DNA from 3 places in the Alteromonas sp. NFXS44 genome. Region 3 is predicted to be linked to each of the others. Evidence: predicted binding sites of a transcription regulator. Region 3 holds the regulator's gene; each other region holds the start of a gene.
What was found. Region 3 encodes FNR, which switches genes on or off when oxygen is low (the NO sensors DNR and NnrR bind a similar motif). Its sites were predicted from a motif close to TTGATCTAGATCAA; they were not measured.
Positions count from the first base shown of each region.

Region 1: ccoG (cytochrome c oxidase accessory protein CcoG) is a predicted target of FNR. The motif match lies at 7,007-7,020, and genes of this name have one in related genera.
Region 2: clpB (ATP-dependent chaperone ClpB) is a predicted target of FNR. The motif match lies at 2,301-2,314, and genes of this name have one in related genera.

Region 1 is NZ_JAGDEA010000002.1:211,988-221,976, forward strand. It holds gene J3369_RS04125 (alginate export family protein) at 1-966, shown strand, start outside; gene mobA (molybdenum cofactor guanylyltransferase) at 939-1,526, shown strand; gene J3369_RS04135 (sensor domain-containing diguanylate cyclase) at 1,580-2,968, opposite strand; gene J3369_RS04140 (HD domain-containing protein) at 3,136-3,738, opposite strand; gene J3369_RS04145 (thiol:disulfide interchange protein DsbA/DsbL) at 3,807-4,430, opposite strand; gene J3369_RS04150 (serine/threonine protein kinase) at 4,525-5,532, opposite strand; gene ccoG (cytochrome c oxidase accessory protein CcoG) at 5,504-6,937, opposite strand; gene J3369_RS04160 (hypothetical protein) at 7,203-7,568, shown strand; gene J3369_RS04165 (DUF3016 domain-containing protein) at 7,787-8,317, shown strand; gene J3369_RS04170 (ExeM/NucH family extracellular endonuclease) at 8,549-9,989, shown strand, end outside.
Region 2 is NZ_JAGDEA010000011.1:7,143-17,131, forward strand. It holds gene clpB (ATP-dependent chaperone ClpB) at 1-2,202, opposite strand, end outside; gene pgeF (peptidoglycan editing factor PgeF) at 2,372-3,115, opposite strand; gene rluD (23S rRNA pseudouridine(1911/1915/1917) synthase RluD) at 3,116-4,099, opposite strand; gene J3369_RS13770 (outer membrane protein assembly factor BamD) at 4,269-5,036, shown strand; gene J3369_RS13775 (ChrR family anti-sigma-E factor) at 5,121-5,831, opposite strand; gene J3369_RS13780 (sigma-70 family RNA polymerase sigma factor) at 5,824-6,435, opposite strand; gene J3369_RS13785 (LON peptidase substrate-binding domain-containing protein) at 6,548-7,123, opposite strand; gene J3369_RS13790 (nuclear transport factor 2 family protein) at 7,304-7,732, shown strand; gene J3369_RS13795 (SDR family NAD(P)-dependent oxidoreductase) at 7,729-8,448, shown strand; gene J3369_RS13800 (NAD(P)/FAD-dependent oxidoreductase) at 8,461-9,732, shown strand; gene J3369_RS13805 (DUF1365 domain-containing protein) at 9,729-9,989, shown strand, end outside.
Region 3 is NZ_JAGDEA010000007.1:87,430-97,418, reverse strand. It holds partial or broken gene J3369_RS10655 (tRNA 2-thiocytidine(32) synthetase TtcA) at 163-339, opposite strand; gene uspE (universal stress protein UspE) at 431-1,351, opposite strand; gene fnr (fumarate/nitrate reduction transcriptional regulator Fnr) at 1,455-2,198, opposite strand; gene J3369_RS10640 (sulfite exporter TauE/SafE family protein) at 2,220-2,888, opposite strand; gene ccoS (cbb3-type cytochrome oxidase assembly protein CcoS) at 2,881-3,072, opposite strand; gene J3369_RS10630 (heavy metal translocating P-type ATPase) at 3,077-5,458, opposite strand; gene J3369_RS10625 (FixH family protein) at 5,455-5,934, opposite strand; gene ccoP (cytochrome-c oxidase, cbb3-type subunit III) at 6,088-7,047, opposite strand; gene J3369_RS10615 (cbb3-type cytochrome oxidase subunit 3) at 7,052-7,225, opposite strand; gene ccoO (cytochrome-c oxidase, cbb3-type subunit II) at 7,227-7,832, opposite strand; gene ccoN (cytochrome-c oxidase, cbb3-type subunit I) at 7,845-9,278, opposite strand; gene J3369_RS10600 (hypothetical protein) at 9,509-9,961, shown strand.

The sequences.
Region 1 (9,989 bases), on a different contig from region 3:
GCTGAAATGGAAGATGTGCGTATTGCTTTAGGGCAGGGCGATTACTCAGTGCCACCGGCCGGTTACCAGGCGGGTGAATATTCCGTTATCGCAGACCCTGAAACCACCGAGCTGCACCAAGGATTTGTACAATATAAAAATGAAGGCCTGACCATCAAAGGTGGTCGTCAGATTATTGCACTGGACGGTCACCGCTTTGTCGGCCACGTGGGCTGGCGTCAGGACTGGCAAACCTTCGACGGGGTAACCGCAAAGTACACGTCCGGTAATATGTCTGCATTTTACGGGTATGTTACCCAACGTAACCGTATTTTCGCTGAAGCGGCAGACCTGGACAGTAAAGATCACCTGCTAAACCTGTCTTACAGCAGCGATATCGGTAAGTTCACGGCGTATGCTTACTTACTGGAAGTGGATAACGGTATTGATAACGGACTCGATACCTACGGCATCAGCTATGCCGGCAGCACCTCTACGGATTCCGTGAAGTGGATTTATAATGCTGAATATGCCACGCAAACCAGCGATACCCCGGCGGCCAGCTATGATGCCGATTATTATATGTTAGAAGGTGGGGCAGTGGTTTCCGGTATCACGGCTAAAGTGACTTATGAAGTGCTGGGTTCAGACAACGGCATGTACGGCTTTTCTACACCGCTGGCGACCCTGCATAAGTTTAACGGCTGGACGGATCAATTCCTTGCTACGCCGGCACAGGGTCTTGAAGACCTGGCCTTTACCGTCAGTGGCGGTCTGGCAGGTGGTAAATGGCTGGCAGCTTACCACGCGTTTGATGCAAATGAAGCCACTGAAGGGGTCAGTGATCTCGGTAGTGAAATCAATGTACAATACGTCACAACTGTAGCTGAGCATTTCACACTGGGTCTGAAATACGGTACGTATTCTGCCGGTGATATTAAAGTGGACACTGACAAAGTATGGGTTTGGATCGGCGCGAAATTCTAAGTCATGAAACCGCAGGGTTAGTACTCTGCGGCGGCAAGTCATCCAGAATGGGGCGGGATAAATCCCGCCTGACACTGAATGGTTTGACGCTGCTGGATACTACCCGGCAAACAATGTCAGGTGTTTGTGAGATGGTTTACACCCTTGGCAAAACAGACTGCGATTTTACCGATTTATACGAAGATAAAGGGCCGGCTATGGCCCTTTTCAGTATGCTCGGCCAGGCCCGTATTCAGGATGGTGCCAGATTACTGGTTATGCCGGTAGACATGCCCCTTTGTACTGCCGCGTGCCTGAAAGCAATTCTGCAGGAGAGCCGCCAGCGTGAGACCAGCGTATATACCAGTGATGCTATCATGCCACTGGTGATCTGCTACTCGCAGCAGGGCATGAATAACCTCAAACAATGCGTTAAAGAACAGCCTTCATTATCCTTGCGCAGATTACTCAATTGTTTCGGCTGCGAAGCAGTAGCCCTGCCACAATTTGCAGACGAATTGATGAATGTGAATAACCCTGATGACTGGCAGCAGGTGCTGGACAGAAAAAGCAGTGAGTAGGTTTGTCTGAACGAAAATGAAAAATTACGTAAAGTGGTGAATGCGGCGGAACCTTATATGATGCGATTCCGGCCGGCTTTTTTTGCATCGTAAAGTGCTCTGTCAGCCTCATCAAATGCCTGCCCAAATGGAGCGCCTTTAGTTGCTTCAGCGACACCGAAACTACAAGTGGCAGTAAACTCAAAACCAGCAAACGAAAGTTGTGAGATATTTTCTCTTAACGTAGCGGCAACCTGTCTGGCCCTGTGTACATTTGTCCGGGGTAAAAGTAAAACAAACTCGTCTCCGCCAAACCGCCCGAACACATCACTTTTGCGTAATTTTTTACGCACACAAATAGCAATTTCTCTGAGTACACTGTCACCCACAGAGTGCCCGTAGGTGTCGTTAATCACTTTGAACTTGTCCACATCAAACACAATCAGGCTGACCGGCTTGTCGTAACGTGCCGCGTATTTGAGCTGCTGTTCAGCCAGAGCTGTGAAGTGTTCACGGTTTAAGGCCTGCGTCAGATAATCTATATGTACTTTTTCAAACAGTGCCCGGTTGTCCGCTGCCAGTGCAGGGACGCACATAGTAAAGTAAGCACTACAGGCGATGACATTAATGCCGAACTGGTAAATATAGGCCTGCGTGTCTACACCAATAACCGCCACTATTGCCGCAGTCAAAACACTCACTGCAGCCAGGCTGATACTGGCTCTGAATGGCGTCTCAGTAAATACAATCCAGGTGACAGGAATAGCGAGAAAAAAAATGAAGCATGCTATCTCCTCTGAGTTAAGCCATTCTGCCGTGATTAAAATTATGCTTAATAGCAAACCTGTCAGTACCAGTTTCCAGATAAACGTCGAAAGGGCTTTCGGGCGATCATAAAAATTAATTTCCGGCATGAATGAGTAACGTGGAAATAAACGGGTGACAATACCGGCAAAGATCGGGGTCATAACCACAACACCCGTCATATCCCCAATCCACCAGGCAATCAGGCTGTCGACGCCATCGTAAGAATAAATCAGAGCCAAACCGCTTGCCGCCAGAATCAGACTGCTGACAGCGGCAATCAGCAAAAATCTGGTCACAAGAGTGACTAAGTTAAAAGACGCTGAAAGCGCCATCTGGCGCTTAAGCAGTAACGCGCCTCCACCATACAGGAACGTGTGCAGGGTGGCGAAGATACTGCCGGAAGCTAACAGTTCAGCGGTATCCCTGGCCGTATTAAATAAGCTGTTTTCCCAGAATGTAGAGAGCATGCAGGCAAGCCATACAGCAAGCGTTGCAGATCTGCTTCCCATGAGTAAGAAAGCTGCAAAGGTAAGTCCTGCAGGAGGAAACCAGAGACTCGCGTGGGGTGCATACTCCAGAAATACGGACAGCCTCCAGAGTAATAACCACAGTGGAAGCAGCAGACAACATTTAATTACAGCAGAGAAATTTAACAAGGATCCAGCACAGCATACGAGTAACTATACTTCCATCATAAAACGACCCTCTTGTTGTTCCAAATAAAACTGGAGCTTTTACCTGAAGACAAAAAGGTAAAGAGAAAAGTACAGTGCTTGTCTCATCGTGTGAGAGCGATTTGCAGACATCCCTCAGCTCAAACAGGCTAAGCCTTGTCACCGCTTTTCAGCCATCCCTTCTCAACGGCCAAATCAAGTTGTTCGTTTACATAGCGCCATAAGCCCGGGGCGGCTTGCTGCAAGTGGGCGTTGCGGGCAAGAATTTTCTCTTTCGCTACCCCGTGACGCACCCAGCTTCCGCCTTCTGCTGCCATGTTCTGAAACACCGGTAATACTCTGTCCATGGCTTTGGCAAATTTAGCGTCGGGTGTTTCTGCAGCTTCAAACTCGTGCCACAACGCCAGCAAGGTTTCCCCCTGGCCCCGGGGAAGTAATCCGAAGATGCGCTCTGCGGCGGCAAATTCTTTTTCTTCCTGCTCAGCATGATCGGCCGCTCCAGCAAAAGCGAACATATCGCCGGCGTCGATTTCAACCAGGTCGTGGATAAGAATCATCTGTATGACACGGTGAATATTCACGTTTTGTTCTGCATAGGGTGCCAGCACCGATGCCATTAACGCCACGTGCCAGCTGTGTTCGGCACTGTTCTCCTGTCGGTCACCATCGCAGGGCAGACGGACCTGACGTTTTACAGCTTTGAGATTATCGAGCTCACGGATAAAAGCGGCCTGAGCCTGAATATCTGTCATAAAAAGCGTTCCTGTGTAGCAAAGAAAAAACGCGCCGTGCGGCGCGTTTTAAGTGATTTATAAAAAGCTTACTGTGTAGACAACCACACGATCAGGTCTTTCACGTCATCCATGGTCATGCCCTGGGTGAACGTTGCCTGATAACGGCCATTCACGATGAATGATGGCGTACCACGAACGTAGGCGCGGTATTGATCCTGCAACTTGATGTTCTTCTTCACCATGTTGTTTACGCCGAAGCTGGCAGCCAGCTTATCGAACTCGGCCGGATCAACATCGTTAACAACGAACAGGTTTTTCAGATCAGCCAGATTTGTTACCGGTGCACGTTGCTCATGAATATACTTGAAGATTGCGCCGTTCAGCTTGTCTTCTTCTTTCATTGCACGGCCAATCATCATGGCACGGGTAGCATCGTTCTGTGCTTCTTCTGAGGCGCCGGGCATAAAGTTCACGTGAATTTTTGTGAACCTGGTGCCGGCAGGCAGATCTTTCTTAATTTCAGCTACAACCGGCTCGAAGCGGTAGCAGTGACCACACCAGAATGAATGGAACTCATACACTTCCGGTTTGGCTGTCGCCGGCTCATCCAGTACTTTATAGTGCGTACCTTCTTTCCATTTAACGTCATCTGCACAGGCCTGCAACGGGATCATCAGTGCCGCCAGCAGAAATAAACCTATTTTTTTCATTGTTTAACAATCCGTAAAACCAAAATACAAAAAAAGAGTACCACAGCAATTCCCGTCCGGGTAGCGTACGCGACAAGTCGCTCACATCTCAGGGCTAGTAACCCAGTTTTAGCGGCGGTTCATGCAGGGCTGCCAGCTGTTCCTTCAGTGCCAGAATTTGTCCTTCCCAGTATTTGTCTTCGGCAAACCAGGGGAATGCACGGGGGAAAGCGGGATCTTCCCAGCGCTGTGACAGCCATGCCATATAGTGCACCATACGCATCGCACGCAGGGGTTCTAACAGGGTCAGCTGGCTGTTATCGAATGAATGAAATTCTTCATAGGCTTCGACCAGCACATCGAGCTGCAACATCTGCTGCTGCCTGTCACCGCAAAGCATCATCCACAAATCCTGAATGGCCGGCCCGCTGCGGCAGTCGTCCAGGTCGACAAACATGGGGCCGTCGCGCCACAAAATATTGCCGGGGTGACAATCGCCATGTAAGCGGATAAGGGTTGAATTATGGTAGCGCTGGCGGGCTTCTTTGATCAGCGGATCGAGAATAGCGAAAAAAGCGGTTTCCAGATGTGACGGCAGCAAGCGGCTGCGGGTGAGTACATCTCTTGGTGCATCCAGAAAGCTCTGAGTATTCAGCTCAGGCCGGTGAACAAAGGGTTTAGCCTGAGCCACACGGTGAATTCGGCCAATGAAGCGGCCCATCCATTCAATCTGGTCAAGGTTGTCGACTTCAAACTGTCTGCCGCCTACCGATGGAAATACCGCAAAGCGGAATCCGCAAGCCTGCTGCATAGTTTTGCCATCGATGGCAAGCGGTGCTACCAGAGGAATATCGGCACCGGCCAGCTCCAGAGCAAAGGCGTGTTCTTCGAGGATCTGCTCATCTGTCCAGCGACCGGGACGGTAAAATTTGACCACCAGGCGCTGACCGTCTTCGGCTTTAAACTGATATACGCGGTTTTCGTAACTGTTCAGCGCCAGTAAACCGGACTCAGGATAAATGCCACAGGTTTCCAGCGCGTCTAAAACAGTATCCGGGCTGAGCCCAGAAAAGGCGAAATCACCCTGAGGTGTTTCACCGGTAGAGGAATTTTGTTGGTTCATTGACTTCCACAACATTGCCCTCAGCATCCTGAGTACGGACACGGAATGATATTTCCGTTACCGCCTCGCTGAGGTTCTTCGGAGAGGTTTCCAGAGATATTGGCATACTGAAGACTTCTCCGCCACCCACAGTCACGGTTGTGTCACCCAAAATGTTGTAATCGGGCAGGCCTTCGACCTGAATGGTATAGGTGTGGGTGTCCTGAGATTTATTCAGAATCTTAATGGTGTAGACGTTTTCCACGTTGCCTTTACCGTTTTCCCTGTACAGAGAATTACGGTCGCGGATTAAATCCACTTCCAGCGGCGTGCGGGTGGCAATGTCGGCAATAAGTAACCCGACCATCAGCAGCAGGACGATCAGGTAGCCTATCAGTTTGGGTCTGACGATATGGGTGGTTCCGCCGGTCAGCCTTTCCTCAGAGGTAAAGCTGATAAGCCCCTTTGGATAATTCATTTTTTCCATAACGCCGTTACAGGCATCCACGCAGGCGCCGCAGTTAATGCATTCGTATTGCAGACCGTTACGGATATCGATACCGGTGGGGCAAACCTGCACACACAAGTTACAGTCGATGCAGTCTCCCAACTGTTTTGTCGCCAGATCTTCATGACTGAGCTTACGGGGGCGGGGCCCGCGTTTTTCACCACGGTTATAATTGTATGACACGGTGAAGGTGTCTTTATCAAACATGGCAGACTGGAAACGGGCATACGGACACATGTGGGTGCACATGATTTCACGCATCCATCCGGCATTACCGTAGGTGCAGAAGGTAAAAAACAGAATGGAAAATACTGACCAGAAGCCGGCATTGAAGGTGAAAAAATCGATAAACAACTGTCCGATTGGCGTGAAGTATCCCACAAACGTCAGTGAGGTCAGCAGGGCAATGGCAATCCAGGCGCTGTGCTTAAGTGTTTTGCGCCAGAACTTGTCGAAGTCCATGGCCCTTTCATCCAGCTTGATACGCTTATTTCGGGGGCCTTCAATTTTCTCCTCGCACCAGATATACATGTAGACCCAGGTAGTTTGCGGGCACATAAAACCACACCACACACGGCCTGCAAATGTGGTAACAAAAAACAGGGCGAAAGCACCGACGATAAATATGTAAGCGAGCAGGGTAAGGTCCTGAGGCCATAACGTCAGGCCGAAGATGGTAAACCGCTGCTCCATGATATCGAGAAGAATGGCCTGATGGCCGTCATAGCGGATCCAGGGGATCACGGCGAATAAACCCAGGAAGATAAAACCGAACAGGCGGCGGAACGTTTCGATGGGGCCCTTCACCGCGCGCACATAAATCTGACTGCGTGCCGACTGGCGTTTATGACTTACGCCGCCGGCGGGCTGGTGTACTTTTACCGTGGATACTTGTTTAACCTGAATTTGTTCGCTCATTAGGCAACCTTAACTGGCACAGGTGTGTAGTGTACTGCGGGCAGTATAACAAGTGTATGTCTGCCACACTTAATATAGATCAAATAAACCCCTTCTGTGCATACTACTCAGGCTTATAAAACCTCATAAATAAGTATGAAAACAAATCTGTTGCACTTGACGTTAAGCGGTTAAATTATCTACAGGGCTAATTGTCTCCAATGATTTATTACCGGGCGGGGAACGGGCCGGGGTAGTCAGAAAACAACAGGAAAAAGTAAAGCAGATGTGGCGTAGTTTTGTGGTAGTTTCAGAGATTGTAGTACTGGTCTTTGTGCTTCGTTTACCCTTCGTCCAGTACATGTTTAAAGACGCACAGGATGTGGTCGGCCAGTGGTATGCCTATGTGGCTACCTGGCAGGACAGAAATGAACTGGCTGAGCTTCACACAATCAGTGCAGCACAACGGGACCAGTTTCGTCCCTTCCAGCAGGAATACGTGGACGGCATTATGGCGAGCCGCCACAATGTGCAAATATTCCATAAGAAATTCTGCGGTACAGACAACATCAATCCTTATATCCACGGTGCGCAACTGGCGCAGTTTTGCTACTCAATAGAGACCACCGGCCTGCTGGCGATGGACTACTGAACGCGGTTCAGCTTCCATTCATCTTTTCATGCTTTAATAATGGTGATTTAGCGGAACAATCTGCTTAATCACTGCTCTAACAAAGTGTCTGCTTATTGTCCGTGCGGGAATTCGCAAAAGAGGCGTGGTAAATCCACTCAAAGCAGGCACCGGATAACCGGAGAATGTTTTCGCCGCCCGCGGGCAACGCGGCCGAAATTATCGGGGAGATGCAAAGCATGAACACATTGATTAAAACTGCACTGGTTTCCTTGACCGCCGGCAGTTTACTGCTGTCTGTACAGGCATGGTCTGCCACCACAGAAATTACCTGGGAAAAGCCGGAGAAGTACACTGATGTACGTCCTGCTAATGAAAGCCGGGTGAAATTCCGTGAACGCACATTTAAAGCGCTGGACGAATACTTCGCCAAACTGGCAGAGAAGCTGCCTGAAAAAGACAAGCTGGCGATCACGGTGACAAATCTGGATCTTGCCGGCCAGGTGTGGCCAAGCAGCTTTGTCTTTGGCAACGCTACCGGCACCGATGTTCGCATTGTGAAACGGGTGGACATTCCGCGTATTAAATTCAGCTACACCCTCACTAACGAAGCGGGCAAAGTAGTGAAGAGTGCAGATGTCGACTTAAAGGATATGGGATTTTTAGATAACCCCCGTACCTTCACCCAAAATACGCACCTGGGTTACGAAAAAGCCATGATAAAAGAATGGTTTAACGAAGAGATGGCCAGCGCGCTGGTACAAAACTAACCTGTTATCTCACCACTTTCTTCAGTGCCCTGAATCCCCGGGGCACAACCCCTTCCTTGTACATCAATTTTCTCTGATATACCTGCATCCCTTTGCTGTCAGGGAGTACAGACCATATGGTCAAAAAAGTACCGCTGCTGGCCAAAAAATTGTCATTTCTTTGTAGTAATTTCTTTATACTCTGCAACTGCACTTTGGGATAGTTTCTAATTACAAGCAGGAGCACTAATAATGAAAGCACCAATCCTGCTTCCTCTCGTATTGGGGATATCAGCATCTGCCATTGGCGATGAACTGCTTATTTCTCAGTATGTTGAAGGGAGTAGCTCTAATAAAGCGATAGAAATCTATAACCCGACAGACAGCGCGGTATCACTGACTGGTTATACACTGTCCATCTATTTCAACGGAAACACTGCAGCGGGCGCGAACATCGAACTTACAGGTTCAATCGCAGCGCAAAGTACACAAGTTATTGCCAGTTCAAGTGCCGGAGACACTTTGAAGGCATTGGCTGATGTGCTGACTTCACAGTCCATGTTTAATGGTGATGACGCCATTGTTCTGACTGACAGCAGCGGTAACGTTCTTGACAGTATTGGCCAGGTTGGCGTTGATCCCGGTTCTTCCTGGGGCAGCGGCAGTGTAACCACAGCGAACGACACACTCATACGTTTAAGCAGTGTTGCCGGTGGCGATACTGACCCGTTTGATGCCTATGATACGTCGGAATGGGAAGGTCTGGCTCAGGATGATTTCACAGGCCTGGGCAGCCACGATTACACCGGTGGTGGTGATGACGGCGGCGATGATGGCAGTGGCACCGGCGGCGGTGACGAAGACTTAAGCGGTGTTTGTACAAACTGTCCTGATCTGGACAAAGTTGCAGATGCCGGCGAATTTGATGTTGCTTCATACTACGCAGCGGTTCAGGCTGAAATCGATGCCAGTTCCGACACCTCTGTTATCCGTCAGGTACTCAGTGAAACCATTTCCGGTCAACGGGTGCTGACTTATTCTGAAGTCTGGACGGCATTAACGGAAACCGATGAAGATCCTGCAAATCCGGATAACATCATTCTGATTTATTCCGGCAAATCGATTCCTAAGTCAGAAAACGGCTCCGGCGAGTATTCCAGCCAGCCTGACTACTGGAACCGTGAGCACAGCTGGCCAAAGAGTCATGGCTTCAGCAGCTCGTCAAATGAAGCTTATACCGATATTCAGCACCTGCGACCGTCTGACATTACCGTTAACAGCAGCCGCAGCAACCTGGATTTCGACAATTCCGACAACGCCCTTTCTGAAGCGCCGGCCAACCGTATCGACAGTGACTCTTTCGAGCCACGGGATGAGGTAAAAGGCGACATCGCGCGGATGATGATGTACATGGATATGCGCTATGAAGGTGCCGGCAGCGATGTTACGCCGGACCTGGTACTGGTTGACCGTATTACCTCAAATGGTGAAGCGGCGCTGGGCAAACTGTGTACGCTGATTGCCTGGAGCAATGCTGATCCTGTAGATGCAGACGAAACCCGTCGTCACAGTGCCATCTATGAATATCAGGGCAACCGTAATCCGTTTGTCGACCATCCTGAATGGATCGACTTATTTTACGATGCAGACAGCTGTGGTGATGTAACAGCGCCCGATCCTGAGCCGGAGCCGG
Region 2 (9,989 bases), on a different contig from region 3:
ATACTGACTGTCATCGTGAGTATCCTGAATCACGTCAGAACCCAGGTTCGATGTCATGATCACAACGGTATTTTTGAAGTCTACCGTACGCCCCTGCCCGTCTGTCAGACGACCATCGTCTAACACCTGCAACAAAATATTAAACACATCAGGATGGGCCTTTTCGACTTCATCCAGCAGGATCACGGAATACGGTTTACGCCGCACAGCTTCAGTAAGATAACCCCCTTCTTCATAGCCAACGTAGCCCGGAGGTGCCCCTACCAAACGGGATACCGAATGCTTCTCCATGAACTCAGACATGTCGATACGTACCAGTGCATCTTCCGTGTCAAACAGGAAACCGGCCAGTGCCTTCGACAGTTCGGTTTTCCCTACACCGGTAGGCCCCAAAAACAGGAACGAACCAATGGGACGGTTTGGATCTGCCAGGCCAGCCCGTGAGCGTCTGATAGCGTTGGACACAGCATTTACCGCTTCCGCCTGCCCCACTACCCGCTTGTGGAGTACGTCTTCCATTCTAAGTAGTTTTTCCCGTTCACCCTCAAGCATTTTGGATACGGGAATGCCTGTCCAGCGGGACAGCACATCTGCAATTTCAGCGTCGGAAACCTTGTTTTTCAATAAGAAGGTTTCTTTTGTTTCGTTCTCCGCCGCTTTTTCCAGCTTCATTTCCAGCTCAGGAATACGACCGTACTGCAGCTCTGACATACGATTCAGATCTGACGCCCGGCGGGCGATTTCCAAATCGAGTTTCGCCTGCTCCAGTTCAGACTTGATGGTTTGCGTGCCCTGCATCGCATCCTTTTCTTCGCGCCAGATTTTATCCAGACCGGACAATTTGTTTTCAGCCTGTTCACGCTCCAGCTCGATCATTTCCAGGCGCTTGTGGCTGGCATCGTCTGTTTCTTTTGCCAGTGCCTGCTCTTCCAGTTTTAACTGGATGATGCGGCGCTCAAGCCTGTCCATATCTTCAGGCTTGGAATCAATTTGCAGACGAATGCTGGAAGCCGCTTCATCAATAAGATCGATAGCTTTATCAGGCAACTGACGGTCACTAATATAACGGTGTGACAATGTAGCCGCCGCGACAATGGCCGGGTCGGTAATATCCACCGAGTGGTGAAGCTCGTAACGTTCTTTCAAACCACGTAAAATGGCGATGGTATCTTCCACACTCGGCTCATCCACCAGCACTTTCTGGAAGCGACGTTCAAGAGCGGCGTCCTTCTCGATATACTGACGGTATTCGTCCAGCGTGGTTGCGCCCACACAATGCAGTTCACCGCGAGCGAGAGCTGGCTTAAGCATATTACCGGCATCCATCGCGCCGTCGCCTTTACCGGCGCCGACCATGGTATGGAGCTCGTCAATAAACAGAATGACACGACCTTCTTCTTTGGCCAGTTCATTGAGTACCGCTTTCAGCCGTTCTTCAAATTCACCACGGTACTTCGCACCGGCCACTAACGCGCCCATGTCGAGCGACAGTACCCGCTTATCCTTCAGCCCTTCCGGTACTTCACCATTAATAATACGCTGGGCAAGTCCTTCAACAATGGCGGTTTTACCTACACCGGGTTCACCAATTAACACAGGGTTATTCTTGGTCCGGCGTTGCAATACCTGCACGGTGCGGCGGATTTCATCATCACGGCCTATCACCGGGTCCAGCTTGCCCTGTTCTGCCCGTTCGGTCAGATCAGTGGTGTATTTTTCCAGCGCCTGACGCACATCTTCAGCGTTAGGATCTGTCACTTTCTGACCGCCACGCATTTTATCAATGGCCGTTTCGATTTGATCCTTTGTCACATTCAGACTTTTCAGCAAATCACCTAATTTGCCTTTGTCCTGAAGCGCTGCCAGCACAAAAATTTCAGATGTGATGTATTCATCTTTGCGCTGCTGGGCAATCTTGTCGCAAAGGTTCAGCAAAATGCCGCTGTCCTTGCTTAACTGTACATCGCCACCGATGCCATCAACCCGTGGAAGCCGCTCGATCGCTTCAGCCAGAGAAGAGCGTAATGCATTCACATTTACGTGGGCTTGATCGAGTAACGGACGTACAGAGCCGCCCTGTTGATTCAGCATGGCTGTCATCAGGTGCACGGGCTCAATAAACTGATGATCCCGACCCAGTGCCAGAGACTGTGCGTCGGAAATCGCTAATTGAAATTTACTGGTAAATCTATCTAATCGCATGAAAAATCCCCTGCAATAACGTTGCTAATTTTATGGGTATTAATCTGCTGTGATTCAAGTTATCTGATTAAAAAATAACTCAAGACAAGGTTAATTTGTTGATTAACATCAATGTTGGAATCTGCCCGGCTCACAAAACACATGATACCGGGTGACTGATTGAAAAGGCTTAACGCAAACCTATGACAGACACGATGCGGCCGGTTTGCTCCCTGCCTTCATGCGTTGCCCGCCGGTGTGAATAAAATTGGTGGGGATCGGAATAGGTACAGAGACCCGATTGCGTCACGTTTTTTATGCCGGCATCGTTTAATTGCATAAGTGCTATCAGCGGTAAATCAAGCAGACATTTATCGCTGCCGCCAATGTTCTCAATTGCTTCAGGGTAACGGGCAAAGCGGCCGGCCAGAGAACGGGGAACTTCATAGCAGGGTTGACTGATAGCCGGCCCGATCCAGGCTATTATATTATCCGCAGTTGATTTCATCGCGCTGACGGTGTGTCTGATAATCTCCTTTTCCAGTCCCTGCCAGCCTGCGTGTACTGCAGCCACTTCTGTGCCGGCAAAATTACACAGAAGAACCGGCACGCAGTCAGCTGTCATAATGGCACAGGTGCGTGCCGGGGTCCGGCTGATACAAGCATCGGCCTGCAATGGCGACGCCGGCAAAGGGCCGGTCACATCTGCATCGAAGGTAACGCAGTGTTCACCATGTACCTGATCCAGCCAGACAATGAAGGTATGGCCGGGCAATAACGCACGGTTACCGGCCACTAATTGCGGATCATCACCCACGTGGGCACCGGTGTTTAAACCGGCGTAGTCCCCGCTGCTTAGTCCCCCGTCGCGGCAACTGGTATAAGCAAATACATTGTCCGGTACCGGCCATGCCGGCTGGATCAGGGATATCACTTATACGTCATCCATACCTTTGATTTTGGTGTCTTCACGCACAGTGGCGATCAGTTGCACCATGTCATCAGGTAGCGGCGCCTGCCAGGTCATCCATTCATCGGTTTCAGGGTGGAACAGAGACAATTGCGCAGCATGCAAGGCCTGGCGGGGAAAAGCACGTAACGCTTCAACACACGCCTCTGTAGCGCCTTTTGGCAAACGGGTTCTGCCGCCATAGGCAGTATCACCCACCAGCGGGTGCTTGAGGTGTGCCATGTGCACGCGGATCTGGTGTGTACGGCCAGTTTCCAGTTTCAGGCGCAAGTGCGTATGTGCACGGAATTTTTCGATAACCCGATAGTGAGTAACTGCCGGCTTACCGGTTTCACGAACGGCCATGAGTGTACGCTTAGTTGCATGACGGCCGATAGGCGCATCGACGATACCACCGGCGACCATAGTGCCGTATGCCAGCGCTTCATACTCCCTGCTCATCACCCGGTCCTGAAGTTGATTGACCAGATGGGTTTGCGCCGGAACGGTTTTCGCCACTACCATCAAACCCGTAGTATCTTTATCCAGACGATGCACAATACCAGCCCGTGGCACCACTTCAATACCCGGTACATGGGCCAGCAACGCATTCAACAATGTGCCGTCCTGATTACCTGCCCCTGGGTGAACCACCAGATCAGCAGGCTTATTAAGAATTAAAATCGAATCATCTTCGTAGACAATGTTCAGGTCGATTTTCTGTGGCAGGCTGGCGGTCTGCACTTCCATTTCAGCCGTGACCTGTACATATTCATCACCCAGCATTTTTTGCCGGGGAGTGGTCAAAACATCGCCATCCACAGTGACATTCCCTTCCAGAATCCAATTTTTTAACTTTGAACGGGAATATTCAGGGAACAAATCAGCCAAAACCTGATCTAACCTCTGACCAAAATGGTGTGGCCCGGTGTTTGCCTCAAGCTTGACGGTGTTTACAGGCTGGGTCATATAACTCTTTCGCTGTTACAAAAAAGCGCATTATACCAATCTTTACGTTAGTTAAACGGAAAGTTTCCGGTTTTTATGTGGAGTTTGCGTGTTTGAGTGCGCTAGAATGTCGCTATAATGAAAATGCAGTTAAACGTATCAGTCGGTTAAGCAGGAATAGACAACAGATATGAAATCAATTCGATTAGTGATGCCCCTTGTTGTTGGTGTCATGATTAGCGTAACGGGCTGCAGCTCGTCTGACGATTCAGAACAACGCGCGGCGCTGGCGAACATGGGTTCCCAGCAAATGTATGATAATGCCAAACGTAATATGCAGAACGGTAATTTCGGTGCTGCGTCTACCGCACTCAGTGAGCTGGATTCTCGTTACCCGTTTGGTCCGTTGTCCAATCAGGTACAACTTGACCTGATCTACAGCTACTATAAATCGGGTAAAATTGACGAAACGCTGGCGACCATCGACCGCTTCATCCGCTTAAACCCGAACCACTCAGACGTGGATTATGCGTTCTACATGCGCGGACTGACCAACATGGAAGCCGACGCAAACATGTTTCAGCAACTGATGCAGATTGACCGCGCAGACCGTGATCCCAGTAAATCACGGGAAGCTTTCACAGATTTCAGACGTCTGATCCAGCAATACCCTGACAGTAAATATGCTGCTGATGCTAAAAAGCGCATGGTGTTTATCAAAGAAAGGCTGGCGAAGTATGAAATTGCTATCGCCCGTTTTTATATGCGCCGGGAAGCTTTTGTCGCGGCGGCAAATCGCGGACGCTACGTACTGGAAAACTACTCGAATACAGACCAGGTTCAGGAAGCGCTGGAAATCATGGTATCAAGCTATGACCAGTTAGGTCTGACTGAGCTGAAAGAAAATGCTATGCAAACACTGCGTCTGAATTTTCCGGACAGTGATTTCATCAGTTAATCAGATATAAACAAAAAAAGCGCTACGGCGCTTTTTTTGTGTCTCGAGCATGCTCACAGAGCCGCTCAGCGCCGCGAGGGAGGCTTATCTGAAGAAAAGATGACTGAACGGATTCAACAGTCTGGCGATACCTGATGTGAAATGCAGCGGTTCATCCAGTAAGGTAAATACCAGACATCCACTGATGTGATCCGAATAAGGCGCATGGGTATCTTTGCCATCCATCACCACAAAGTCTCCGGTACGGTAATGGTGCTTGCCGTCATGAAATTCACCATCCAGTACCAGCGTATACTCGACACCACGGTGTGTATGTTCTGGTACACTGCCTCCCCGCCCCATGTAAATAAAGTTGGCGACACCGGCGTATCCGAGATCGACCGGAGCCTGCCACAATTTACCAACAAGCCCTGACCATGAACCCGTTTTGTGGATAACACGCTGTAACGTTGGCGGAAGTTCGAAAGTCTGACCATCCAGTTCAATGGTTTTCTCTCCACGTCCGCGTTTAGCAGTGATAGAGCTTACAGACGCGGACTTTGTTGCCGGCTTTGCCGTAGCAGGGAGTTGGGTAATATCAGCGAGCATGGCGCTGTAACTTTCCAGTTGCTCGTCTTGAGACAGTGAGGAAAAATCAAATACCTCTGCAGCAAACCGTGAAGTTTCTTCTGACGCTATTTTTCTGCATCTGGGACACAGATCGCAATGCGCCGAGACAATGAATGACTCGGCGGGGGATAAACTACCTTGAACAAATTGTGAAAGCTGGTTTTGTTCCGGATGGTGATTAATCATGATCCTGTAGCATGCCTTTCAGGCGTTGCAGTGCAAGTCGGGTACGGGATTTAACAGTACCCAACGGGATATGCAGTTCATCTGCAACTTCCTGTTGAGATTTACCATCAATGTAGATGGCTTCAATAACAGATTTTTGTTTCTTCGGTAACTCTTCAAACATATACCCGATTTGTTCAAGGGTAATCTGTTCGTCCAGCGACTGTTCATTCACGTCTGGTGTCTGCTCACAAAGAACCGGCCACAAGTCGTCAGAACACACATCTTCTTTTCTGTTCTGTAATTTCCGTAACATATCAAAACGGATGTTACGGGCAATCGTAAAAATCCAGGTTGAAGGACTTCCCTTCTCTGCATTAAACAGATGTGCCTTCTGCCATACGTTGGACATGGTATCCTGGACCATTTCCATGGCTAAAGCTTCATTACCCATCTGCTTTAACGCGTAAGAACGCAGGCGCGGAGCAAAATATCCAAACACCCTTGCAAACGATGCTTTGCAGCGCTGTTCGGCAACTTTAACAATATAGTCTGACATTTCTGCCGCACAATCTTTCGGCTTAATTACACTGTTACTTTGTTCCACTGGGATTCCAACTAACATAAGTATTTGTCCATATCCTATCAAGTTAATAGTTGCTACAGACGAGTGTTTCAAGCAGATTACAGAATTGTAATGGTTTCATGCCCCTACCATGTAAAGTTTACACGGCGATTTACTGCACAAGTGCCTTTAAGTAATCCAGTAACTTATGGCAATTGCGTTGAGCAAGAAAATACTGTTTCTGTTTAGCGTCTACGGGCAATAATTCGAGCCAGCGGTACATTACCCAAATGGGATTCCGGAATTCCGGAACATCATATAACTGGCCTACCTCAGCGTAGCGCTCAAAAATCTCCTGCAAACGTTCATCTATAGGTGAAATCTGTTGAGAAGTAATATCACAGTGCCAGTCTGGTAGTGGCTGACAGTGTCCTGTACGCAGCCCGTCGGGCTCAGTCTTCACATTACTTATCTCTACACAGTTAACACCAGCAACCTTTATGCCAAGCAACCCGTCATCGAGCATATCGAAGTCAACGACAGTCGCTGCAGTGCCCACAGGATAGAAGTGTGTGTTGGCTTCCTTTTCACCCTGTGTGTTGAGCATACAAACCACCAGTTGACCATTACCGGCACATACCTCTTTAACCATGCGCACGTAGCGTGGTTCAAAGATTCTGAGTGCAATCCGGCCACCGGGAAGAAGGTGTGCTGACAAGGGAAATAAAGGGAGATTTTGAGCCGTCATAAACACAGTATTTTCATTATTCACTGAGCTTACTTACGGCGAAAAATAAATTTGGATCGGAGTATTTACACGCTTTAATAATTCGTCTGCCGACCTGATTCTGATCCGCGTGTAAGTAAAATTGGTATACATTCAGGACGATTTTACATACTTCATTACTCAGTCAGTAAATATTGCATCATGAGCATCATTGAACGGTTTTGTGAATTTTATTCCGAATTACATAAGGTCAACCCTGACCACCTTGATAGCATTTATACAGCTGATATCGAGTTTATAGACCCTATCACCACTCATCACGGGCTGGATAATGTGATTGCGTATTTCAGAAAGTTGCTGAATGAAACCCAATCATGCCGGTTCGATATTCACGAAAGCCTGCTGTCTCAGAAAGATAACACCAACGCATATACCGTTATCTGGACAATGCATTTAGTGCTGGCGCAACCGGCAAAAACTATCACGCTGGATGGTGTCAGTATTGTAAGGGTTCGTGATGACAAAATTTTCTACCACCGGGATTACTACGACATGGGAGAAATGGTTTATGAGCACATTCCGCTTCTCCGCTGGATTATCAAAAAAATAAAGGTAAGGTTGGCTTCATGAAAACAATGTTGGTTACCGGGGCAACGTCGGGCATAGGAAGGGCTTTCACACTTCATGCCGCCAGTCAGGGATATCATGTTATTGCTTGTGGCAGAAATGAGGAAGCGCTGGCGGAGCTGGCATCTGAATCCAATATCACCACCGCAAAATTTGATTTAACAGACCTAGATGCTACCCGCACCGCCATCGCGCCGCTGCAATTTGATATCGCAGTACTGAATGCCGGCAATTGCGAATATGTAGACGTAGATAAATTTGAACCTGACATGTTCAGACGGGTGTTTGAGATCAACTTTTTCGGGATTATTCACAGCGTCGACGCATTATTGCCTAAACTTAAAAAAGGCGACCAGCTGGTAATCGTAGACAGTATGGCCAGGCTCATTCCTTTTACCCGCACAGAAGCTTACGGAGCAAGTAAAGCGGCTGTGCATTATTTTACTAAGAGTCTGGATGTGGATCTGGCGGAAAAAGGCATCATTGTTCAGTCGGTGTCTCCGGGCTTTGTGGAAACCCCGCTGACAGATAAAAATGATTTCGATATGCCTATGAAAATAACGGCAGAAGAAGCGGCAAAAGCAATGCTCGACGGCATTGAAAAACAAAAGAAGAGTCTGTTCTTCCCTTCAGGGTTTGGCTGGATTATGCGCACGCTGCATAATCTGCCTGCAGGCATACAGAGGTGGCTGTCTCTGAAAATGAGACAACAGCAGTAAGGTACGAGAATAATGCAACGGCGAATTGCGATTATCGGGACAGGGATTTCCGGACTTACGTGCGGATATTTATTGCACAAAGAACATCAGATCACTGTGTACGACGCCAACGATTATATTGGCGGGCACACGGCAACAAAATTGATAGACGTAAAAGGCAGACAGTGGCCAGTGGATACGGGCTTCATCGTTTTCAATGACTGGACTTACCCCCGCTTTATAAAATTAATGGATAAATTGGGGGTCCGGCGGCAGCCCACGGAGATGAGCTTTTCCGTCCGCAGCGAAAAAACCGGACTGGAGTATAACGGTAACAACCTGAATACCCTGTTTGCGCAACGACGTAATCTCTTCAGACCACGATTCTGGCGGATCGTACGGGATATTTTGGCATTCAACAAAGCCTGCAAAGAACGCGCTGCGGAAAATCAACAAAGTGATTTCAACATCACACTCTTTGACTATATCAAGTCCCTCGGGCTCAGTGACGACTTCGCTAATTACTATATTTTGCCAATGTGTGCGGCAATATGGTCCGCCAGTCTGGAGCAAACGAAGCAGTTTCCTCTTGCCTTCTTCCTGCAGTTTTTCAATAACCATGGACTGCTTAACGTCACTAACCGCCCCCAGTGGTACACCCTGATAGACGGCTCTCACAGCTATATTCCTGCTCTGACAAAAGGATTTTCAGACAATATAAAGTTGTCGACACCGGTTTCACGGGTAGAAAAAAACGGTAACGGCTGGCTGGTAACGGCAGGCGGTCTGGAACCTGAGCAATATGATGAGGTCATCTTCGCCTGCCACTCAGATCAGGCGCTGGCCATGCTGGCTGAGCCTACGCCTTCACAATCCGCCATTCTCAGTGCAATCCCTTATGCTAAAAATGAAGTCGTGCTGCACATGGATACCACCCGGCTACCCGAAAGAAAGCTGGCATGGGCAAGCTGGAACTACCGCCTGAAAGAAACACCTGAAGAAAATCATGCCCCGGCGGCTGTTACCTATAATATGAACATATTGCAGCGTTTCGACACCGCTCCGGTCACCTTTTGCGTCACACTCAATAATACTGCTGCCATTGATCCGGCAAAAATTCTGCGACGCTACGACTACGCCCATCCTCAATACAGTGCGCCCATGGTCGCAGCCCAGCAGCGGCGCGGCGAAATCTGCGGCAAAGGCGGTCTGCATTTTTGCGGCGCTTACTGGTACAACGGATTTCACGAAGATGGCGTCAGAAGCGCTCTGGATGTGTGCGAACGCTTCGGAGCAACTTTGTGAGTCAGCAAGAAGTTTCTCAGACGGAAAGCGGCATCTATCTGGGCAAAACGTTCCACCAGCGGTTCAGGCCGGTGGAACACAAGTTTGAATACGATATCGCTTTGTTCTGGCTGAAACTGTCGGAAGCAGACAGTCTCGGTGAATCACTTAAATGGTTTTCCGTACACAGCAGAAATTTCACCCGCTTCTATCGACCCGATTATTGCGGCGACGCCAGTGTGCCCCTTGAAACTGCGGTAAAATCTAAAATGACGTCG
Region 3 (9,989 bases):
TTTACAGAATATATATAATTGTTAATGGGTAACTCAAAAGTTACCAAGCTTTACTAAAACATTCAAAGGATAATAGGATAAACCGTCAGAGTTTCTTCTAATGATGATTTAGAAAGAGCTTAAGAGGGGGATGTTGGTTTACAAAATATTTATTTATTATAATTTTCCGCCGGATAAGCACACCATGACCTTGTCGCCGTCTTCAATCATATTGAAGTCTTCGATGGCTTTGCCAACATGTCTGCGCAGTCTTTTCTGCAACTTGTTAAAGTTGTATTTTTGTTTACTTTGCGCACTGTGACTGGCGTTGTCAGATGGCGTAGATGTTACTTGATTCATGGCACTTCAGAACTGGCTGGAAAAATAAAAGTACCATTATACAAAAGCAGACGGAATGCTGCTACACAAGCAGCATTCCGTTATCGCGCATTTACTTAACCGGAGATGTAAACCCGTCAGGTTTAACCGCCAGGACATCGCAATTCAGGTTATCAATAACATGCTCTGCTGTATTGCCCAAAAAGGCGGCTGATATGCCTGTACGTCCCACGGTACCGATGACGACGAGTTCTGCATCCAGCTGTTCAGTCACTTTCGGGATGGCTATATCGGGTAATCCCTCGACAACATGGCAATTTGCTACGCCGATCCCAAATTTAGCGCTGTGGTTTTCCATTTCCTGAACATGATGATTGCGCACAGCATTATGATACGTCTCAGGATTGAAATCGGGGATCTCAATGGCGATATTCAGTGGGGCAGAAGGATAGGCATTAACCAGATGTACCTGACCGCTCAGTAACTCTGCATAATCCTTTGCGATACCGGTCAACTTGTCATTCAGTTGTGCATGTTCTTTGTCTTCTGTACCCACATTGACTGCCGCAACAATATTACCGTTTTCAGGCCAGGCATGGGCTTTGACAAGTAAAACCGGAGCCGGACATTTTCTCAGTAAGTGCCAGTCTGTTGGTGTAAAGAGCACTGATGCAAAATCATCGTGTTTGCGGGTAGCTTTAACGACCAGGTCAACCTGACGGTTAATGGTGTAGCGGGTAATGGCTTCGTAACGTTTATCACTCCACTCAACAGCAACCTTTACATCATAATCATCGTAGCGGGTCAGATTTTTTTCTGCCCAGGCAATGCGGTCTTTGGTTACCGCATCACGCATGGCTTCACGCTCACTGCGGGTGAGCATTGTTGTCATGTCATAAGAAAAGTCGTATACAACAAGCAGTGCGTGTACTTCTGCACCGGTTTTACGGGCAATTTCGATGGCTCTTGAAAGGGCAGGTTGTTCAGGGTTGTCGGCCTGAACGACGGCGAGAATACGTTTGCAGGTGATCATGGCGTCTCTCCTTATTGATGAAGACAATAAATACTGCCTTCATCTTTAGTATAAGACTTACAGCAGGAGAGACCTTGTTTCAGATCAATATTTCAACGGGATCTTAATCCACGCAAAGAGTAGGAATGTCCATAGAGTGCAGCTTTTTATCCATAGCCGCAAAATCCAGAACAGTAATGAGCTTCGCGTCTACTTTGATAATGCCTTCTTTCTGGAAGCGAGTCAGCAAGCGGCTGATCGTTTCTACCGTTAAACCGAGATAATTACCGATTTCGTTGCGGGTCATACTCAGATTGAACTGACGGTGAGAAAAACCCCGTTCTTCAAACCGACCGGACAGATGGGCGATAAAATAAATCAGACGTTCTTCTGCCGTCCGTTTATTCAGCAGCATCATCATTTCGTGATCCTGCTTAATTTCAGCACTCATAAAACGCATGATCTGATGGCGCAATTTCGGGAATTGCTCAGACATTTTTTCAAGAGTGGAATAGGGAAGCTCGCACACCATAGCCGTTTCCAGTGCCTGAGTGTAACTCTGGTGAGTGTCGTCACGTAAACCGTCAAAACCGATAATATCGCCCGGGAAGTGGAAACTGATAATTTGCTCTTCGCCTTCTCTATCGGTGACAAAAGACTTAAATGAACCTGCCCGCACAGCGTACAGAGAGGTAAATTTATCGCCAGCTTCTACCAGGGTGTCGTGTTTATGCAAAGGCTTTTTGCGTTCAATGATGTCATCCAGTGACTCAATCTCAGTTTTGTTGAGGGCCACGGGCAGACACAGATGGCTGAAACTGCAATTCTGGCAGTGTATAGAAAAATCCGAACGTTTTTGCATGCTCACTTTCCGCTGTTTGCGATAATTCTAATGTATATTACTTAAAGCCTGCCACAACAGCAATAATGCGTACAACAGCAAACTCAAAGCAATGATTTGACGTAATACGGGTTGTCTGAAACCTGAGGAAAGCCAGTCTGCACCTGCCCGGACAGCCAGCAACGCCGGTAGCGTTCCTAAACCAAAACCGGCCATGATTACAGCACCGGATATTGCCGTCCCTGAAGCCAGTGCCCATGTCAGGGTGGAATAAACCAGTCCACAGGGCAACCATCCCCAAATCATACCATAGGGAAAGGCGCTAATAGGAGACCTGAAAGGTAAAAACCGTTTCGACAGCGGCTGAATTCTCTGCCAGAGTTTACTGCCGAGGGCTTCAACAGCGGTCAGGCCACGCCACCAGTTACCCAGATAACAGGCCATAGCAATCAGCATAATGCCACTGATGACGGCGAGTACAGGGCCGGTCACCGGTACAGCTTCTTTTGCTATCTGTCCGATACCGCCGGTAACAGCGCCGGCAAGTATGTAGCTGAATATACGACCAAAGTTGTAGCTAAGCGCATAGGGTAAAGGCGATGAGCCTGCCGGCGTGGCGGCAGACAGTGCCAGCGATACGCCGCCGCACATTCCCACACAATGAACGCCTCCGCCCAGCCCGACCAGCAAGGCAGAAAAAAACGACAGATCACTCATTGAGTTTTTTTCGTTCTTCAGCCAGTTTTTTTTCTTCAGGAGATAAATCATCATCGAAAAGAATACTGTAGCCCTGGCGATCCAGGTCTTCAAACTGGTTCGATTTTACTGCCCAAAAAAATACGCCGATGGCAATGGCCACAATGATCACAGCAAGGGGAATCAGGACGTAAATTATACTCATAGCGTTACTTTAACAGTCTCGTCGAATTTGTTACTACCAGAATACTACTCAGGCTCATACCAATCACCGCCATCCACGGCGTCAGGATGCCGGACACTGCAAACGGCAGGATAACCAGATTGTAGCCTATAGCCCATCCCATATTCTGCCTGACTGTCGCTTTTACTCTTCTGGCCATAAAAGTAAGGTGTCCGAGTACAGCCAGCTTATCATTTAATAAAATCACATCCGCGGCACTTTTTGCGATATCCGTGGCATTACCCACGGCAATGCCAACATCAGCGGCAGTCATCACCGGCGCGTCGTTAATACCATCACCCAGCATCATCACATGACGGCCCTGCCGCTGAAGGGCTGTCACGGCGTTTAATTTATCTTCAGGGCTGTTCCCGCCTGTGGCTTTGTCTACGGGTAAATTCGCTGCAATGTCGTCAACATTTTGCTGAATATCGCCACTCAGAATTATCCGCTCCAGTTGCGCTAGTTTGCTCAGGCTGTCTGCGGCATCCGCTTTAATTTTATCTGCTACACGAAAGGCGGCAACGGGCACACCGTTTTCGGTAAGAAACACGTTAGCGGGAAAGGGCGACAGGCCGGCATCAACACCGGTGAAAGAAGCCGAACCGGCTTTATAACTGCGGCCATTGCATTGCGCGCTGATACCCATTCCGGCCACAACGTCAACTTGGCTCAGAATTAATGCCTGATTGTTATCAGAAACAAAGGCAGCGGCAACCGGATGTTCTGAGCGGGACTCTATTGCCCCCATCAAAGCACGGATTTCATTTTCCCGTGCCGGCTCAGCAAACCAGCTGTTTATCTGAGCAAACTTTCCTTCGGTCAGTGTTCCGGTTTTATCCAGCACCAGGGTATCTACGTGGTTGATTTGCTCCAGTGCATCGGCTCTTTTCAATAAAATGCCATGCCGGTTAAGGTTTGCCATTGCGCAGGTGAGGGCAGATGGCGTAGCCAGCCCCAGCGCACAGGGGCAGGTTGCTACCAGTACTGCGATGCTGATCCAAAAGGCATTATCATTACCCTGCCAGTGCCAGTAAGCCCATGAGGATGCAGCCGTAATCAGTACTACGGCGACAAAATAACTGGAAAAACGGTCAGCCATAAGAGCGACCCGGGGCTTTGCAGCCATAGCGGTGGATTGCAGACGGATGATCTGATTTACCAGCGCAAATTTTAACGCCCTGGTTACCGTTATCGTTATCACGCCGGTGCGGTTTACCGTACCCCCGAACACCGCATCGCCAATTTGTTTGCTCACCGGATTAAACTCGCCGGTAAGCATTGATTCATCGGTTTCACTGATACCGTCAGTCACGATACCGTCTACGGGAATGGTCTCTCCGGCTTTGACCACAACAACATCGCCGGTTTTGAGCGATTTCGCCAGTACCTGTGTTAAGGTGTTATCCGCAGCCACCTGATTAGCGGTTACCGGAATATACTGCAACATATTCGCTGAGATCTGCGCGGCGCGGTGCCTGCTCCGGTGTTCCAGAAAACGACTCAGTAAAAGCAGGAAAATAAACATGCAAACTGATTCAAAATACACTTCGCCGCGACCGGTAACCGTTGCAAACAGACCGGACAGCCAGGTGCCCAACACTGCAATACTCACCGGTACATCCATATTCACGGTCCGGGCTGACAGAGCCTTAAGTGCGCCAACGTAAAACGTACTGCCGGAATACAGCACCACCGGTGTGGTCAGAACCAGCGCTATCCAGTGAAAATAAGACCGTGTCTGTGCTTCCATTGCATCGAACAAATCAAAATACAGGGCTGCCGCCAGCATCATTACCTGCATGGTCATCAGACCTGCGAGGCCGAGTTTTTTCAAAAAGCGCTTATCTTCCGCTTTGTATGAAGCTTCATGCTGGTCCGGTTGAAACGGCAGCGCCGGGTAACCAATACGCCGTAGCGTAGCCATGATGCTGCTGAGCGATACTGCCTCAGGTTGCCATATAACCACTGCGCGTCGCTGTGCTACATTCACCGCAATCTGGCTGACACCGGTGATCCGCGACAATTGCTTTTCAATCAGCCAGCCGCAGGCCGCACAGGTTATGCCTTCAAGAGTTAGCTCAATATGCTTGTTATTACCGTTATCAACGACGAACTCTTCCTGTAAGGCAGGCTCGTCATAGACAGACAGTTTATCCAGTGTTTCGCTTAATGCTGCATCACCTCTAGAGGCCGGTTCAGTGCGGAAGCGGTAATAGTCTTCCAGTCCGTTCCCGGTGATGGCCTGAGCCACGGCCTGACAGCCCGGACAGCAAAAATGGCGTTCCTGCCCGAGCACAAATGCAGTAAACGGCTTACCGGGTATATTAGGCTCGCCACAGTGGTAACAAGAAGAGTCGTCGCTCACGGGTTAAACTTAATGATACCGGAGGCCGGTAATTGGAGTGTATTCTGGATTTTCCATTCTTCATCCAGCGGTGTGAGTGAAACGCGCCATTTACCCGACAAAACGGTATCCGTTGTGCCGCGGTACACGCCACCGGCATCGCGGGTAAGTAATAATTCGGTATCCAGTGATTCCAGGGTTACGTGGAAAAAGGTCAGTTTCAATGCGGCACCGGATTGGGGAATACCGGAATGAAACTTCAGCGCGACGCGGTTTTCTTCAATGGTGAGATCGGTGGTGATATTCAGCTTTTTCGCCCGTTCGACTTTGTCCAGACGCACATTGATGGCTTTTCCTTCTTTGTAATAGTCGTCAATGACCAGGCTGTCTTCACCGGAAGTGGCAAAATGGATGAGAAAACCACTCATAATGACTGTCAGCACAGGTACCGTGATCAGGAACCAGGGCCAGAATTGTTTATACCAAGGCGTCTGCATATCACCACTTATTTATCTGCGCACAACTGAAGGTGCAAGATTACAGGAAATGAAACTTACTATGATGATTTCCATCAAGTTCCGTTTGTATTTTCACACAAAAAAGCCCTGAAAACAGGGCTTTTTGAATGACAGCAGTGTAATTAACCGGGGTCAGTTAGACAGGCTGTACACGTAGGCGGCCACAACGTGAATTTTGTCATCACCCAGGGTTTTCTTGAATGAAGGCATCACGCCATTACGGCCGTAAGTCAGCGTTTCAGTGACCGATTGTTCAGAAGAACCGTACAACCAGATATTGTCCGTCAGATTCGGCGCACCAAGTAACTGGTTACCTTTACCGTCCATGCCGTGACAGGCAGCACACACCATAAAGCGGGCTTTTCCGTCATCAATAAGCGCAGTCATTTCAGGCTCCTGTTCCCGGCCACTCAAACTGAGTACATAGGCAACCGTCTCTTTGATACCTTGCTCACCCATGGAAGCAATCCATGCAGGCATAGCGGCCTGACGACCCAGTGTAAGGGTTTCAACAATTTTTGCGCCGCTGCCTCCGTAAAGCCAGTCGTCGTCGGTGAGGTTAGGGAAGCCCACATTGGCGCCTCTTGCATCTGAACCGTGACACTGGGAACAGTTTTGTAAAAACAAACGTTGTCCTACTTTTACTGCTTCAGGATCATTGGCCAGTTCTTCAACCGGTACTGCCGCGTATTTTTCGAAAATCGGGTCATATAATTCCGCTGCCTGATCCAGCTCACGGTCGTACTTAACCAGTAATCCGTTCTCTTTCGCATCAGCACGGGCCTGAGCAGATTCTTCCAGTGACTGGATGTTCTGGTTGGAACTTTTCCAGCCAAGGAAACCCTGCCATGCACCTAATCCCGGGAACAAAGCGAGATACACAAAGCCCCAGACGATACAAACGTAAAATAAAATAGTCCACCAGCGGGGTAACTGGTTGTTAATTTCTTCGATACCATCGAAGACGTGCCCCATGCCTTCACCTTCTGCTACACCGGTTTTATTAGCCAGTGCCCAGCGTAACAGGATGAAGCAGCCGATAATGGTACCCAGTGTGATCACTGATATCCAAATTGTCCAAAACGTGCTCATGAGTTCAAGACTCCTGCTTATTCTTTTGAGATTTCTCTTTCACTTCGTCGGCAAAGGGCAGGTTAGCCGCTTCATCGAACCGCTTTTTATTGCGACCGCTGAACGCCCACCAGACCACACCAATGAAGCAAACAAACACTACGACAGTAAAAATGCTGCCCGCTATTCCCTGATCCATATCAGTTCAGATATGTGCCGAGGGATTGAAGGTAAGCAATCAGGGCCTGCATTTCTGTTTTACCCTTTACTGCCGCCTGTGCACCGGCGATATCATCATCGGTGTAAGGCACACCAAAGCCGCGGAACACTTCCATTTTCTTCGCGGTATCTTCACCGCTGAGCGTATTCTCTGCCAGCCACGGGAAACCGGGCATATTAGACTCCGGTACCACATTGCGGGGATTAATCAGGTGAACACGGTGCCATTCGTCACTGTAGCGGCCACCAACACGCGCCAGGTCAGGACCGGTACGTTTTGAACCCCACAGGAAGGGATGCTCCCATACCGACTCACCGGCTACTGAATAGTGGCCGTAACGTTCTGTTTCAGCACGGAACGGACGAATCATCTGGCTGTGACAGCCAACACATCCTTCACGGATGTAGATATCGCGGCCTTCCAGTTGCAGTGCTGTGTAAGGTTTTAATCCTTTTACCGGCTCAAGTACCTGCTGCTGGAACATCAACGGCAAAATTTGAACCAGGGCTCCCAGGCTGATGGCAATCAAAATGAGCACAGTCATCAGGCCAATGTTTTTCTCAATTATTTCATGTGGATTCTTCACAACAACGACTCCTTATGCTGCCTGTGCGGCGGGTTCAGCTGCAATGCTGCCCTTGGGCGCACGCACAGTTTTCCAGGTGTTGTAGGCCATCACCAGCATGCCGGCAACCACAAACACACCACCGATAAAGCGCACCACATAGAAGGGTTTGGAGGCTTCCAGTGACTCAACGAAGCTGTAGGTCAGCGTTCCGTCGGCGTTCACTGCACGCCACATGAGACCTTGCAGTACACCGGACATCCACATGGCAACGATGTAAAGCACCACACCAATAGTAGCCAGCCAGAAGTGCACGTTCACCAGTTTGGTGGAGTACATTGCACGTTGTCCGAACAACACAGGAATAAGGTGATATACAGAGCCGATGGACACCATGGCTACCCAGCCCAGTGCGCCTGAGTGAACGTGACCGATAGTCCAGTCGGTGTAGTGTGACAATGCATTAACTGTTTTGATCGCCATCATCGGGCCTTCAAAGGTCGACATGCCGTAGAAAGACAATGAAACAATCAGGAAACGTAACACCGGGTCGGTACGCAGTTTGTGCCATGCACCTGACAATGTCATGATCCCGTTGATCATGCCGCCCCAGGAGGGAACAAAGAGGATAACCGACATCACCATACCCAGGGACTGCGTCCAGTCTGGCAGCGCTGTAAAATGAAGGTGGTGAGGACCGGCCCAGATGTATAGCGAAATCAGAGCCCAGAAGTGAATAATGGATAAGCGGTAAGAGTATACCGGGCGTCCCGCCTGTTTAGGCACGAAGTAGTACATCATGCCAAGGAAACCCGCTGTCAGGAAAAAGCCAACCGCATTGTGTCCATACCACCACTGCATCATGGCATCCACCGCACCTGCATACAGTGAATAAGATTTCGTGAAGGAAACCGGAATCGCCATACTGTTACCGATGTGCAGCACTGCTACAGTAAGCATAAACGCGCCGAGGAACCAGTTTGCTACATAAATATGCGATACCTTCCGAATGATGATGGTACCGAAAAAGTTTATGATGTACGCAATCCAGACCAGCGCGATAAGGATATCGATAGGCCATTCAAGTTCAGCGTACTCTTTACTGGCGGTAATGCCAAAGGGCAAAGTTGCAACAGCAAGAACGATAACGGCCTGCCAGCCCCAGAAGGTAAAAGCAGCAAGTTTGTCGCTGAATAAACGTACCTGACTGGTACGCTGAACAATATAATAAGACGTTGCAAACAGTGCACATCCGCCGAAAGCGAAAATGACTGCGTTGGTGTGTAACGGTCTTAATCGGGAAAACGTCAGCCAGGGTGTATCGAAGTTAAGTGCAGGAGCAAACAATTGCGCAGCAATAAATACTCCCAGCCCCATGCCGATAATACCCCAGACAATTGTCATGATGGTAAATTGCCTGACTACTTTATAGTTGTAATCAGGTTGTGCTTGGCTTATTTCACTCATTTGATTGATATTCCACTTCAATGGTAAATGGGTTTCCAACTGCCGGATTCCGGTTTTGCGCAAGTTGCAGGCTTAACGCTTGACCTTTTTAATTCTGTTGTAATTATAGACAGGTCAGCTGGTACGCGGATAATAAGATTTTTATTTACAAAAAGATACCATAAACTAGTCGGGGTTGATCTCCGTCAAAGGTAGTAATAAACCGTCGCTATTTACAGTATAATTTTCACATGAAAACAACAAAAAAAGCGCAAAAATTCATCATTCCCACACTCATTCTGCTCCTGGCGCTGGGTGTGTATCTTTCAAAGCAACAGGTAACAACAACTGACACAGATAACGGTTTAGGCAATCCGTGTACATTTGTCAATTTGACCTGTGAAATTGGCCATGAACAAAATAAGGTTTCTGCCTCATTTGAAAGTATACCGGAGGCAGAAGAATCGATAACAGTTAACTTTTCTTTACCCTTTTCTCAACAAATTGAGAGTGTTTGGATTGAAGGGGTAAACATGTATATGGGCAAGGTGCCGGTGCTGGCAGAACGGATAAAAGAAGGGAGCTGGTCCGGATGGTTTATGCTGGGGAGTTGTTCTGAGCCACAAATGCGCTGGAAAATGTTGATCCATGTAAAAGATAAACCGGACCCCTACGTGATGTTCTTCGAAACAAAAATGCCCTGAACAGGTCAGGGCATTTATCGAAACAATC